DNA from 2 places in the Alkalibacterium iburiense genome. Region 1 is predicted to be linked to the other one. Evidence: predicted binding sites of a transcription regulator. Region 1 holds the regulator's gene; the other holds the start of a gene.
The links. The regulator LexA, encoded in region 1, represses DNA repair genes until DNA is damaged. The targets are predictions, from matches to a motif close to CNAACANNTGTTNG.

Region 1 (6,244 bases):
CGTTCCATTCTTTTTCTAGCTTCTCACCTTTATCTACCATGTGCTCTTTGAATCGGTCTGCTACTTCTTGAGGAACATAGAAGTCTTCGCCTTCCCATCCATAAGCTTTTTTAGCCGCTTCCACACCATCCGGTCCTAATGGGGCACCGTGTACCGTGTGTGATCCTTGGTTTGGAGCACCGAAACCAATAACTGTTTTAATTTCGATTAATGTCGGTTTATCTGTTGATTCTTTAGCTTGTGTAATAGCTTGGTCAATCGCTTCTAGATCATTACCATCTTCTACTAAGATATGCTCCCAGCCATAAGCTTCAAATCGTTTTCCTACATCTTCAGTAAAGGCTTTAGATGTTGGTCCGTCTAAGGAAATATCGTTTGAGTCATATAACATGATTAACTTACCAAGTTTCAAGTGACCAGCTAAAGATGCAGCTTCTTGAGAAACCCCTTCCATCAAGTCTCCATCTCCACATAACCCATAAGTATAATGATCGACTACGTTATACTCATCTTTATTGTAAGTAGCAGCTAAATGAGCTTCAGCCATAGCCATTCCTACAGCGTTTGCAAAACCTTGTCCTAAAGGTCCAGTTGTTGCCTCTACTCCGTCAGTTATGTGTACTTCTGGGTGTCCAGGAGTATTACTTCCTAATTGACGGAAGTTTTTTAAATCGTCAAGGCTGACATCATAACCTGATAAATGTAACAAGCTGTATAAAAGCATAGACCCATGTCCTGCTGATAATACAAAACGGTCACGATCAAACCATCTAGAGTTCTTTGGATTTACATTTAAATGACGTGTCCATAAGGTATACGCCATTGGAGCTGCTCCCATTGGTAAGCCCGGGTGACCCGAGTTTGCTTTTTGTACACCATCAATACTGAGTGTACGAATTGTATCTACTGCCATTTGATCTATATTATCAAACACACTATTCATCCCTTTCGTTTGTTTAAATTCTAAACTTACTCAACTATTGTACTATTAATTCGCTGCCATTTCAATATTAGAAGCGATTTCGTTCAATTAATAACAAACCAAACACTTAATCGCGATTGTGAATGCCTTTTTGACGTTGAATTTCTTTTAATTTACCAGGCGTTAAGTCCGTTCCTTCTTCGTCTACTATTTTCATGCCTTCAATCTGGTTTCTCATTCCAGAGCGAAATGCTTTAATATATTCTTCACGCAGGCTGGTCTGTTCTTCTTTTTCTTCACTAGTCAGTCCATCTTTTCTTTCTTTTCTGACTAATTCATTGATTCTGTCTAACTTTGCTTTCTCTAACATATTACCCTCCTTAAATAGTGCGCTATACTATCTTTCGATAGCTTTCCTTATTTATCATACCATTACTCCATTAAAAGTGGTAGAGATTGGCGAGAATACTCAATAATCTTTACACTCTTTCGAACATAAGTTTGAATTGTTACATCTACTGTGCTATACTCAAACTAAGTAAGAACGGTTGTTCCATTAATGAATACGTGATAGGAAAGAGAGGTTGGAAAATGAGTACGAGAGGCCGAAAAGGCAAGAAACAGTTAGAAATATTACAATTTATATATGAACAAGTCCAACATAGAGGGTATCCACCCACAGTGAGAGAAATTGGTGTAGCAACTGATTTATCTTCCACTTCAACTGTACACGGACACCTTTCCAGATTAGAAAAAAGCGGGTATATTTTGAGAGACCCTTCAAAACCCAGAGCGATTGAATTTACATCTTTAGGCTTAAGTAAATTAGGGATCGACGAAAATGAAGATATGATTCCCTTACTTGGTGTCGTTACTGCTGGTGAACCAATCTTAGCTGTTGAGGAAGCAACGGATTACTTCCCTATTCCAAATGAATTAGAATTTGAAAAAGGAAACCTGTTTATGCTGACTATCCGAGGAGATAGTATGAAGGATGTAGGCATATTAGATGGAGATCACGTAATTGTTCGCAAGCAGGATGCCGCAAGCAATGGAGACATTGTTATTGCTATGACTGATGAAGATGAAGCGACCTGTAAGAGATTTTATAAAGAAAACGATCATATTCGTTTACAGCCAGAAAATGAGAATTTGGATCCCATCATTTTAAATGATGCTAAAATTTTAGGTAAAGTCATTTCCCTTTATAGAAGCCATATATTTTAATATAAATAGAAGCCCCTTCCTCTCTTTACATGAGGAAGGGGTCTTTGTTAATAGGTCATTAATGTGAAGATATCGTAGCCTTCTATTTTATCTCGTCCTTTTAAGTCTTTCAATTCAATAAAGAACGCTGCTCCAACCACTTCTCCACCTAATTTTTCAACGAGTTGTATGGTTGCTGCAATGGTTCCACCTGTAGCCAGCAAGTCATCTGTAATGAGTACTTTCTGACCAGGTTTAATCGCATCTTTGTGTAACTGCAGGACGTCATTTCCGTACTCTAACCCATAACTCACTTCAATAGTTTCTCTTGGGAGTTTTCCTTTTTTACGACAAGGCGCAAATCCGACTTGTAATTCATTTGCTACGGGGCATCCAACGATGAACCCTCTTGCTTCAGGTCCGACAATCATCTCTACGCCTTTATCTTTAGCATATTCGACAATCTTTTCGGTAGCCGCTTTATAAGCTTTCCCGTCAGCCATCAATGGAGAAATATCTCTAAATGTAATCCCCTTTTCTGGAAAATCTGGTACATCTGCAATATAGTCTTTAAAATTCATTTTTTCCTCCGCCTTCTTAAAACTCATATTAAATTTCTCTAAGGTAAGACACTAGTTCATTAAAGGAACTATAAACAAGTGTTTCTTCTGTCTTAATTTGAGCTAATCTTTTTTGATATGTTATAGTATCCTCTAAGTTCTTCTTCTGAGGTTGGGAACGAATGCTTAACTTCCCATCCTCTATTGTAACAAATTCATTCTCTAAAAACACCATTATCATGAATTTAAGTGTCTCACTGTCCAATTTCATGACCTTTTTCAATTTTTCAGTCTCATTAGCCAAGTGAATGGTTTTGTTTTTCAAGAGCCATTTATATAATTTAGTAAATTGTTCTCGTTTAGGTACGCCTTTAAAATAATACTCGTGTGGGGAGTAGAAAAATAAATAGAGCGTATGATCTTTGTAGTTTCTAAACACTTTTTCGAAGTCACTTAACTCATCAGGGATATCCATGAACACCACAGGATCGGCCTCATGGATAGTCGGCAAGTCTTTGTTTTCATCTAATAGATAGCCTGTAGAATCTCTAGTGATATGCGGTTTCCATTTATTGAAGTGTTCTTTTTTAAAAAAGAGATAATGAGCCCCTACTTTACTGAATAACCGCTTTTGATTTCCTTCTTTTCTATAATCAATGATAACAGAGTCCTGCGTTTTAAAGTCAGCTGCTGTAAGCTGTACCTTCTTGTTTCCATTCCATTCATTAATATCTAAATAACCTACCACGTCAATCTTTGGAGAGGATCGCCAAACTTCTTCCCATTCAGCTGACTGAAAAGCTATCATCTCTAGCTGTTTTTCATTTTTCACTAAGCTTGCTTTCAAATGAGACTGATCTGCTCCAATGATTTTCACTTTATCTGGTAAGAGAGATTCTAATTTGAATAGAGGTTTTTCATTTTCCTGACCAAAGGGTTTTAATGCATTTAACTCGTCAATTAAATCAATTGAAATATCTTCCCACTCAACGATTCCACTTATATCTAATTTTCTGTAACTCTCCGAGTCTTCCATAAGCTGTTCAGCTTGTCTGTTCACGGCTTCAATAAAAGCGTCTAGTTGATTCATTTCTAAACTTAAACCACAAGCCATTTCATGTCCACCAAAGTGACTTAAATAGTCTCTTATTTCGTTCATGCATTCGTAAATATTGAACCCATTGATACTTCGTCCCGACCCTTTGACTTTTTCGGTATTGGGATCACTTGTTAGAATAATGGTCGGCTTGCTCACTTTATCTGCTACTTTGCTGGCCACTATCCCTAAAACACCCTCATGCCATCCAGGCTCGTGTAAAACAACAATGGCCTGATCAGACTGTTCTTCCAACTTATCAAAGGCTTCTAAAGTAATCTGATTCACCAGTGCTTTTCTTTCTTCGTTTTTATTAATAATGATTCGACTCAATCTCTGAGCTTCTTCATCGTCAAACGTCGTCAGTAAGTCCACTACTAAAGTAGCGTCTCCCAGTCTTCCTACTGCATTAATGGGAGGGGCTATTTTAAACCCCACTGTTTCTTCATCGATTGATTCCAATGGGATGGAACCCTCAGCAAGTAAAGCCAGCAGCCCTATGCGTTGAGAATGTTTCATCCACTTTAAACCAAAATAAGCAATGGCTCTATTTTCCCCTGTTAAAGAAACTAAGTCGGCTATCGTTCCTATGGCCGCTAAATCAAGTAGCTCTTCAGGAATTTCACCTAATAATGCAGTCGCCACTTTTAAGCTGACTCCAGCACCAGATAAGTCAGGACAAGCATAGTTCCCCTTGGGATGACGGGGATGAACGATAGAGTAAGCATCAGGTAATTCTTTTGGACACTCATGATGGTCAGTCACAATCACATCTATTCCTAAGGTATTGGCATGGGTAATAGCTTCATGTCCTGCAACACCATTGTCGACAGTTATAATTAACTCTGTTCCATTTTCTATTAACTTATTAAAGGCTTCAACATTTGGACCATATCCCTCTATAAAGCGATTTGGTATATAGTAATCCACTTGACCTCCAAGCATTTCAATCGCTTCATATAAAATGACTGTACTTGTGACACCGTCCGCATCGTAATCACCATAAACGGTTATCTTCTGACCTGAAGTGAGAGCTTCTTGGATGCGTTCGACCGTCTTATCCATTTCATAAAGAGTAAACGGATCATGAAACCAATCAGCAGTAGGATTAATAAATCGATCAATTGCTTCTTTGGTATGTAGTCCTCTGTTCATACATAGTTTAATAAACGTCTTAGACGCATTCATCTCTGCAGCTAACGCGTCTACCTTTGTTTCATCAATAGTTTTATCGGGGATTTCCCAAATCATCTTTTGCACAAGTGACACTCCTTTACTACTCACAGACATCAATTATACCAAAAAAAGAGATACAATAAAGGAAATCCTTCATCGCATCTCATACTTGGTAACATATGATGATTAATCTAAAATTTGTACACCGATTCCAATCAGTCCTGGACCTGTGTGCACACCCAAAGCTGGACTAATTTGGTCAAAGAAAAAGTTTTCATAATGAGACAATCTCTTTTTCAGCTCAGTACGAATCGCTTCTGCTTCCTTTAAAGCTGTTTCTCCACCATAAGCTACCGCTAAGTTATATTTTTTTGCATTAGCAGCAAACTCTTCCACTAATGAAATAGTTTTATTGATAGATTTGGATTTCCCTCTTACTTTTGCAACGGTATGATAAATCCCCTCATCATTACAGGTAATAATGGGTTTTAAATTCATAAGACTTCCTACAACGGACTGAACGAGCCCGATGCGGCCTCCTTTTTGAAGATACTCTAACGTTGGAACGTGGAAATAAACCTTGGCTTTCTTAATCCCCTCTTGCAGCTTCTCTTCGATTGAGTCCCAATCCGTATGAAGAGCCACTTGTTTGGCTGCTTCTACCACAGATAAACCAGAGCCGATCCCAATATTTTTTGTATCTAAAACGAAAATGTCTAATCCTTCGTATTGTTCTGCGACTAGTCGGACCATGTTATTTGTGCCACTTAAACCGCTAGAAATCGTAATAGCCAGTACTTTTTCATAGCCTTCAGCTTTGATTTCATCCAGCATGGATTTAATTACTTCTCCATCAGGAAGTGATGTTTTAGGTATTTCATTCTCCATTTTTCGATACACTTCGTCAGCTGTTATGGTTTCTTTATCAATATATTCCCCGTCATTAAAAATAATCTTCAACGGTATCACTTTAATGTTGAATTTTTCTCTTATAGCCTCCGGAACATCAGAACCCGAATCTGTTAGAATGGCAATCTTTTGTTTATTCATACACTATCCCCTACCTCTTTTTTATTATTTATCTAGATTTTTACTGTTCTTATCCGTTCTTGTTAACGGTTTGGAATCAGGTTGACTGTCTTTCGTATGTTCTTTTTTGTCTTTGTAGGATTTAAAAGTAGATAGCAGGGTCGCTATAACAGCCCCTAAAAGAATCGATACGAATATAATAATGATTAGCGGCCACTCAACGACAGCAAAACCAAAATTTAAAGGTACGGAATC
Region 2 (6,244 bases), on a different contig from region 1:
TATTAAAGACTTTAATGAAATTACTGGAGTGGGACACCGAGTCGTTGCAGGTGGAGAAATCTTTGAAGATTCTGCCTTAGTAACAGATGAAGTGATTCAGCAAATTGAAGATTTATCAGAATTTGCACCTTTACACAATCCAGCCAATGCTACAGGAATTAAGGCTTTCCGTAAAATCTTACCAGATATTACAAGTGTAGCTGTTTTTGATACATCTTTCCATACCACGATGCCGAAAGTCAACTACCTGTATAGCTTGCCAATGGAGTATTATGAAAAACATAACGCTCGTAAATACGGAGCACACGGAACGAGTCATAAATATGTCTCTCAGAAAGCTGCGGATATGTTGGGCAAACCTGTTGAAGATTTGAAAATCATTACTTGCCATTTAGGTAACGGAGCCTCTATTACAGCTGTTGAGGGCGGAAAATCGGTTGATACATCAATGGGATTCACTCCATTAGCTGGTGTAACTATGGGGACTCGTACAGGAGACATCGATGCTTCCTTACTTCCTTTCTTGATGAGAAAAGAAGGTATTGAAACGATTGAAGAAATGATTTATATTCTAAATAACAAATCCGGACTTAAAGGTCTTTCTGGTATCTCAAGTGATATGAGAGACTTAGAAAATGCAGAAGAGACAAACGAGAGAGCTGCCATTGCTTTACGTATCTTTGAAGACCGTGTAAGAAAGTACATTGGATCTTACGTTGCTACAATGAATGGTGTAGATGCTATTGTCTTTACTGCAGGAATTGGTGAAAACGGCGTGGATACACGTAAAAATATCATCGATGGTCTTTCTTTCTTTGGTGTTGAATTGGACCAAGAGAAAAATAATGTTCGTGGAGAAGAGAGAGTTATTTCTTCAGATGACTCTAAAGTTAAAGTATTGCTTGTTCCAACGGACGAAGAAGTCATGATTGCTCGTGATGTTGAAAAGTTTAAACAAGCTTAAATCTATTTGTTTTAATCAAATAAGACCCGCTCTCCTCATAAAGAGGGGAGCGGGTCTTATACTATCTATTGCTCTGTATACTTATTATTTAAATCCGTTCTTATAATCATGACATCACAGTGAGCGTTTCGTATGACATATTCTGATACGGAACCTACGAAAATACGTTCCACAGCATTTAGACCTGTTGCCCCTAGCATAATTAAGTCAATTCCTTCTGCTTCAGGGATTTGTCGGGCAATCATTACCTTAGGGGAACCATATTCCAGGACGAGTTTGACATTGTCTAACCCTTCGTTTTTAGCGTAGGATTCGTATTCTTTCAGAGTGTTTTTGGCTTCAATTCGTGCGGTGTCTGCGATAGACCCATCGAAAGTGGAGAATGATTGATAGGCCCTAGTGTCAACAACGTGTGCCAATACTAAAACGGCATTGTTTCTTTTAGCTACCTCAACAGCTTTTTTAAAGGCTTTTTTTGCTTGTGAGGAACCATCTATGGCGACTAATATTTTCTCGTATTCTTGTAACATTATGCAGCACATCCTTTCTTCATCTTAGCTTCATTATACTAGAAAACAAAAATAAATGCATAAAAACACTTTCAAAATAAACGAAAGGATAGTTTATTTACAGTGAATGACTCAATTAAATCAAAAAAAGAGCTCAGACAGTATGTCTCAGCTCAATTTAATATCTAAGTATAAGAAATTCCGATGGTGCCGGTTAATGCCATGTTAGGTTGAACCCGCTAAAAGCAGGTGGGCTTCACAAAACAAATTTCTGACTTCCAAGTGATAAGGCATGTCATTCACTCGTTCATTAGAATCCCAATGTTTTAATAAAATGTTCGGTCAACACAGTGTATAGGCATCGCGCACACCTCAGAATTCTTATCCTTATAATAGCACAGAGGGGGCACCTAGTCAATACATAGGCTTACACCTATAAAAACTTGTTTATTTATTATTAAACTTTTGTGCTTGTTTTAATAAGGCCTGTTCAAATTTGGAGGTCGGAACAGGGTGATAATATTCTTTATTTTTTAAATTATCAGGTAAGTACTGCTGTTTTACCCAGTGGTTATCAAAGTTATGAGGGAACTGATAGCCCACGCCACTTCCTAATTCTTTTGCCCCTTTGTAGTGGGAATCCTTTAGATGATCGGGGACATCCCCGCTTTTTCCTTCTCTCACATCAGCTAGAGCCTTATCCACTGCTGATATTGCGCTGTTGGATTTGGGCGATAGACACATTTCAATAACCGCATTGGCTAAAGGGATTCTCGCTTCAGGCAATCCCATTTTTTCTGCAGCCTGCACAGCTGTTACGACACGGGCGACTCCAGCTGGATTAGCGAGCCCGATATCTTCATAAGCAGTAACCATTAAACGACGACATATAATGATTAACTCACCGGCTTCAATTAAGCGTGCTAAATAATGCAGAGCCGCATGGACATCGCTTCCCCGAATAGATTTTTGAAAGGCAGATATGGCATTATAGTGAGCATCCCCATCTTTATCATGGGTCAGAGCTTTTCTCTGCAAGCACTCTTCGGCTATCGCTAAGGTGATGTGTATATCCCCGTTATCGTCTGGTTCAGTTGATTTTACAGCTAGTTCCAACGCATTGAGCGCACTTCTTAAATCTCCATTGGTTACTCTTGAGAAATAATGGAGAACATCTTTTTCGATGATAACCGAAGTCTCCCCAAAGCCATTCTCTTTATCTTCCAAGGCACGATTTAAAGCCAAAGTAATTTGAGATTCTGTCAATGGTTTTAATTCGAAAATCTGAGATCGGCTTCTAATAGCCGGGTGGATGGAAATATAAGGATTCTCAGTAGTCGCACCAATTAAGACAATCCGTCCATTTTCCAAATGAGGCAATAAAAAATCTTGCTTAGGTTTGTCTAACCGATGGACCTCATCTAAAAGCAGGATAACTGACCCACTCATTTTAGCTTCTTCTACAACAATTTGTAAATCTTTTTTAGTATCTGTGGCTGCATTTAATTTTCTAAAAGCATATTTAGTTGAACCTGCAATCGCACTGGCAATACTTGTTTTACCTATACCAGGTGGCCCGTAAAGTATCATTGAAGAGAGTTGTTTTGCTTTGACCATTCTCCATATGATTTTGCCTTCTCCAACCAAATGCTCTTGCCCAACAATATGATCGATGGACTGAGGTCTCATTCGATAGGCTAGAGGTTTATTCAATGACATGCTCCTTTACTTTGTATTTGGTTGCTTACAAATCACCTTTTCATCTCTTTAATTATAGCACTATTTAATAGGTAATAAAATGATTATGAACAAAAGTTTGCTTTACTTCTCGTTTCTTTCTCTATGTTGATGGGTAACTTTATGATAAGATAATACTTGACATTAGTAAGTAAAATATAATGGATGAGGTAAGATGTAGATGAATGTAAAGAACTTTATAAAAGAAAATAATCTGGAACATGTTTTTTCAAAAGGTTCCTTTGGTATTGAAAAAGAAGGCTTGCGTACTAAGCTGGATGGAAAGTTAGCGTTGACGAAACACCCCAAGACAGTTGGCAGCCGTCAACACCATCCTTATATCCAAACGGATTTTAGCGAATCTCAATTAGAACTGGTGACACCTCCAACCTTGTCCCTTAAAGAACAACACAGGTGGTTAGTGGCCTTGCACGATGTGGCTCATAGAAATTTGCTAGAAGATGAGTTTATATGGCCTTTTAGTATGCCCAATATTCTCCCAGATGAAGATACCATACCTATTATTGATGTGGAAGATAAAAAAGAAATTCACTATAGGGAAAAGCTAGCTGAAAAGTATGGGAAAAGGAAACAAATGATTAGTGGTATCCACTTTAATTTTTCATTTGCTCCTGATTTTACAGAGAAGTTGTCACAATTAAACATAGACCATCGTGAAAAGTTGGACTTTCTATTTTTAAAACTATCCCGTAATTTCATACGCTATCAATGGTTGATCACTTATCTTTACGGGGCTTCTCCAGTCTGTCACCCTTCATTTGACAATGGAGAGAGTCAGGGTGTGTATACAAGAAGTATCCGAAACAGTCCAATCGGCTACCATAATACTTTTAGTGACCGTGTGTCTTATGCTTCTGTCCAATCATATGTTGAAGATATTGAAAGCTTTGTTAAAGAAGGGCAACTGATAGAGGAGAGAGAATATTATGGGTCTGCCCGATTGCGTGGAAAAGGAAAAGCAGCAAGAGGCTTATTAAATGAAGGAGTCAAATATGTCGAGTTCCGATCGTTTGATAACAACCCTTTTGACTCACTAGGATTTACAATTGAACAGTCTCAATTTGTTCATTTGTTCTTACTCACTATGCTTTGGATAGAACAAAACAGTACGGATGATGAGATGGACTTAGGCATGAAAAAAAATGAGCTAACAGCGGGTGAAAATCCTTTCGAACCCTCTCAGTTTAAAGAAGAAGGTCTCCTATTGCTCAATGAAATGATCGAAACCGCAAAAGAATTGGGACTGGATTCTTCTTATATAAGAAGTGTGGAAGAGGCCATAGCCGCTTTTGAAGAGCCGGAAAGAACATTAGCTGCTCAAGTCGTTAAGGCGGTTGAAAAAGAAGGTTCTTACATGGCTTTAGGAAGTAAATTAGGACAAGCCTACAAACAAGAATCTTATGAAAAGCCCTTTTTACTCAGAGGGTTTGAACAAATGGAAATGAGTACTCAACTCTTATTATTCGATGCGCTTCAACTAGGGATAGAAGTTGATGTCTTAGATGAACAAGATCAATTTCTCAAGCTGACTCATGACAAACAAGTCGAGTATGTGAAAAACGGAAATATGACCTCCAAGGATACCTATATATCCCACTGGATTATGGCAAATAAGACTGTAACCAAGAAAATATTAGCGGATGAAGGGTACACTATACCTGGAGGAGAAGAATTTGTTTCTATTGAAAATGCCCTAGATCATTACCCCCTTATTAAAGACAAAGCTATTGTCGTGAAGCCAAAATCAACAAACTATGGAATAGGCATTTCAATTTTTAAGAACCCTCCAAAAGAGGAAGGCTATAGAGAGGCTCTAGAAATTGCATTTAAAGAAGACAGTGAAGTTCTGGTTGAAGAATTCATAGAGGGCACTGAGTACCGCTTTTTTGTGGTTAATGGCCGAACAGAAGCTGTTTTGTTACGTGAGCCTGCGAATGTAGTGGGAGACGGTGAAAGAACTGTAGCTGAGTTAATAAAAGCTAAAAACACCCATCCGTATAGAGGGGAGAAGCATCGTGCTCCTTTAGAGAAAATACAGATGGGACAGATCGAATCATTAATGTTAAAAGAGCAGAATCGCACGTTTGAAAGTGTATTGGAAAAAGGCGAAAAAGTCTTTTTAAGAGAAAATTCTAATATCTCAACAGGTGGGGACTCTGTTGACGTCACAGACTCTATGCATGAAAGTTACAAGCGGATTGCTGAAGAAATGGCAGAAGTACTAGGAGTCAATGTCACGGGAATAGACTTAATCGTGCCGGATATGACAAAAGAGAGTACGCCGACAGAACCCGGCTATACAGTGATAGAAGCGAATTTTAATCCGGCTATGCATATGCATGCTTATGTCCATAAAGGAAAAGGTAGAAGACTAACTAGAAAAGTGTTAGATATGTTGTACCCGACTATTCAACTATCCTAAACTTTTCGAATGGAAGAAGGGATGAAAAATGGAAAACACACTTTATTTTGACCATGCTGCAACGACGCCGATGCATCCCGATGTGATTCAAGCAATGACTGTTGCAATGGAACAACACTATGGAAATGCCTCAAGTATTTATGAACTTGGAAGAGAAAGTAAAGGTCTCCTAGAGGAAGCTAGACTGGTTTTGGCTAAAAGCATAAATGCTCATCCTAAAGAAATCATATTTACTAGTGGAGGAACCGAAAGTGATAATATAGCAATCTTACAAACAGCCGAAAAGTTAAAAGAACAGGGCAAACACATTATCACGACATCAATTGAACATCCGGCTGTAAGAGAACCCCTGATGTATTTAGAGAGAAATGGATTTGACGTCACTTTTCTTCCCGTGAATAAAGATGGATGTGTTACGGTGGAACAAGTTAAAGAGGCAATAAGAGAAGACACGATTTTAGTTTCGATTATCTATGGTAACAATGAAATCGGATCGATTATGCCTATACAAGAAATAGGTGAAATGCTTGCTTCTCAAGAGAGAAAAATTGTTTTCCATACAGATGCTGTGCAAGCATACGGAACAGAAAC

Region 2: a site for LexA is predicted at 3,279-3,292, ahead of gshAB (bifunctional glutamate--cysteine ligase GshA/glutathione synthetase GshB). Genes of this name have one in related genera too.

The regions. Positions count from the first base shown of each region.
Region 1 is NZ_BAAACW010000026.1:9,460-15,703, forward strand. Features, by position in the region: gene tkt (transketolase) at 1-943, opposite strand, end outside; gene ABDZ53_RS02235 (DUF896 family protein) at 1,050-1,292, opposite strand; gene lexA (transcriptional repressor LexA) at 1,514-2,149, shown strand; gene ABDZ53_RS02245 (adenine phosphoribosyltransferase) at 2,197-2,709, opposite strand; gene recJ (single-stranded-DNA-specific exonuclease RecJ) at 2,738-5,035, opposite strand; gene ABDZ53_RS02255 (DegV family protein) at 5,147-6,010, opposite strand; gene ABDZ53_RS02260 (LapA family protein) at 6,035-6,244, opposite strand, start outside.
Region 2 is NZ_BAAACW010000096.1:15,704-21,947, reverse strand. Features, by position in the region: gene ABDZ53_RS08185 (acetate/propionate family kinase) at 1-964, shown strand, start outside; gene ABDZ53_RS08180 (universal stress protein) at 1,030-1,494, opposite strand; RNA gene ssrS (6S RNA) at 1,668-1,855, opposite strand; gene ABDZ53_RS08170 (replication-associated recombination protein A) at 1,921-3,186, opposite strand; gene gshAB (bifunctional glutamate--cysteine ligase GshA/glutathione synthetase GshB) at 3,392-5,653, shown strand; gene ABDZ53_RS08160 (cysteine desulfurase family protein) at 5,682-6,244, shown strand, end outside.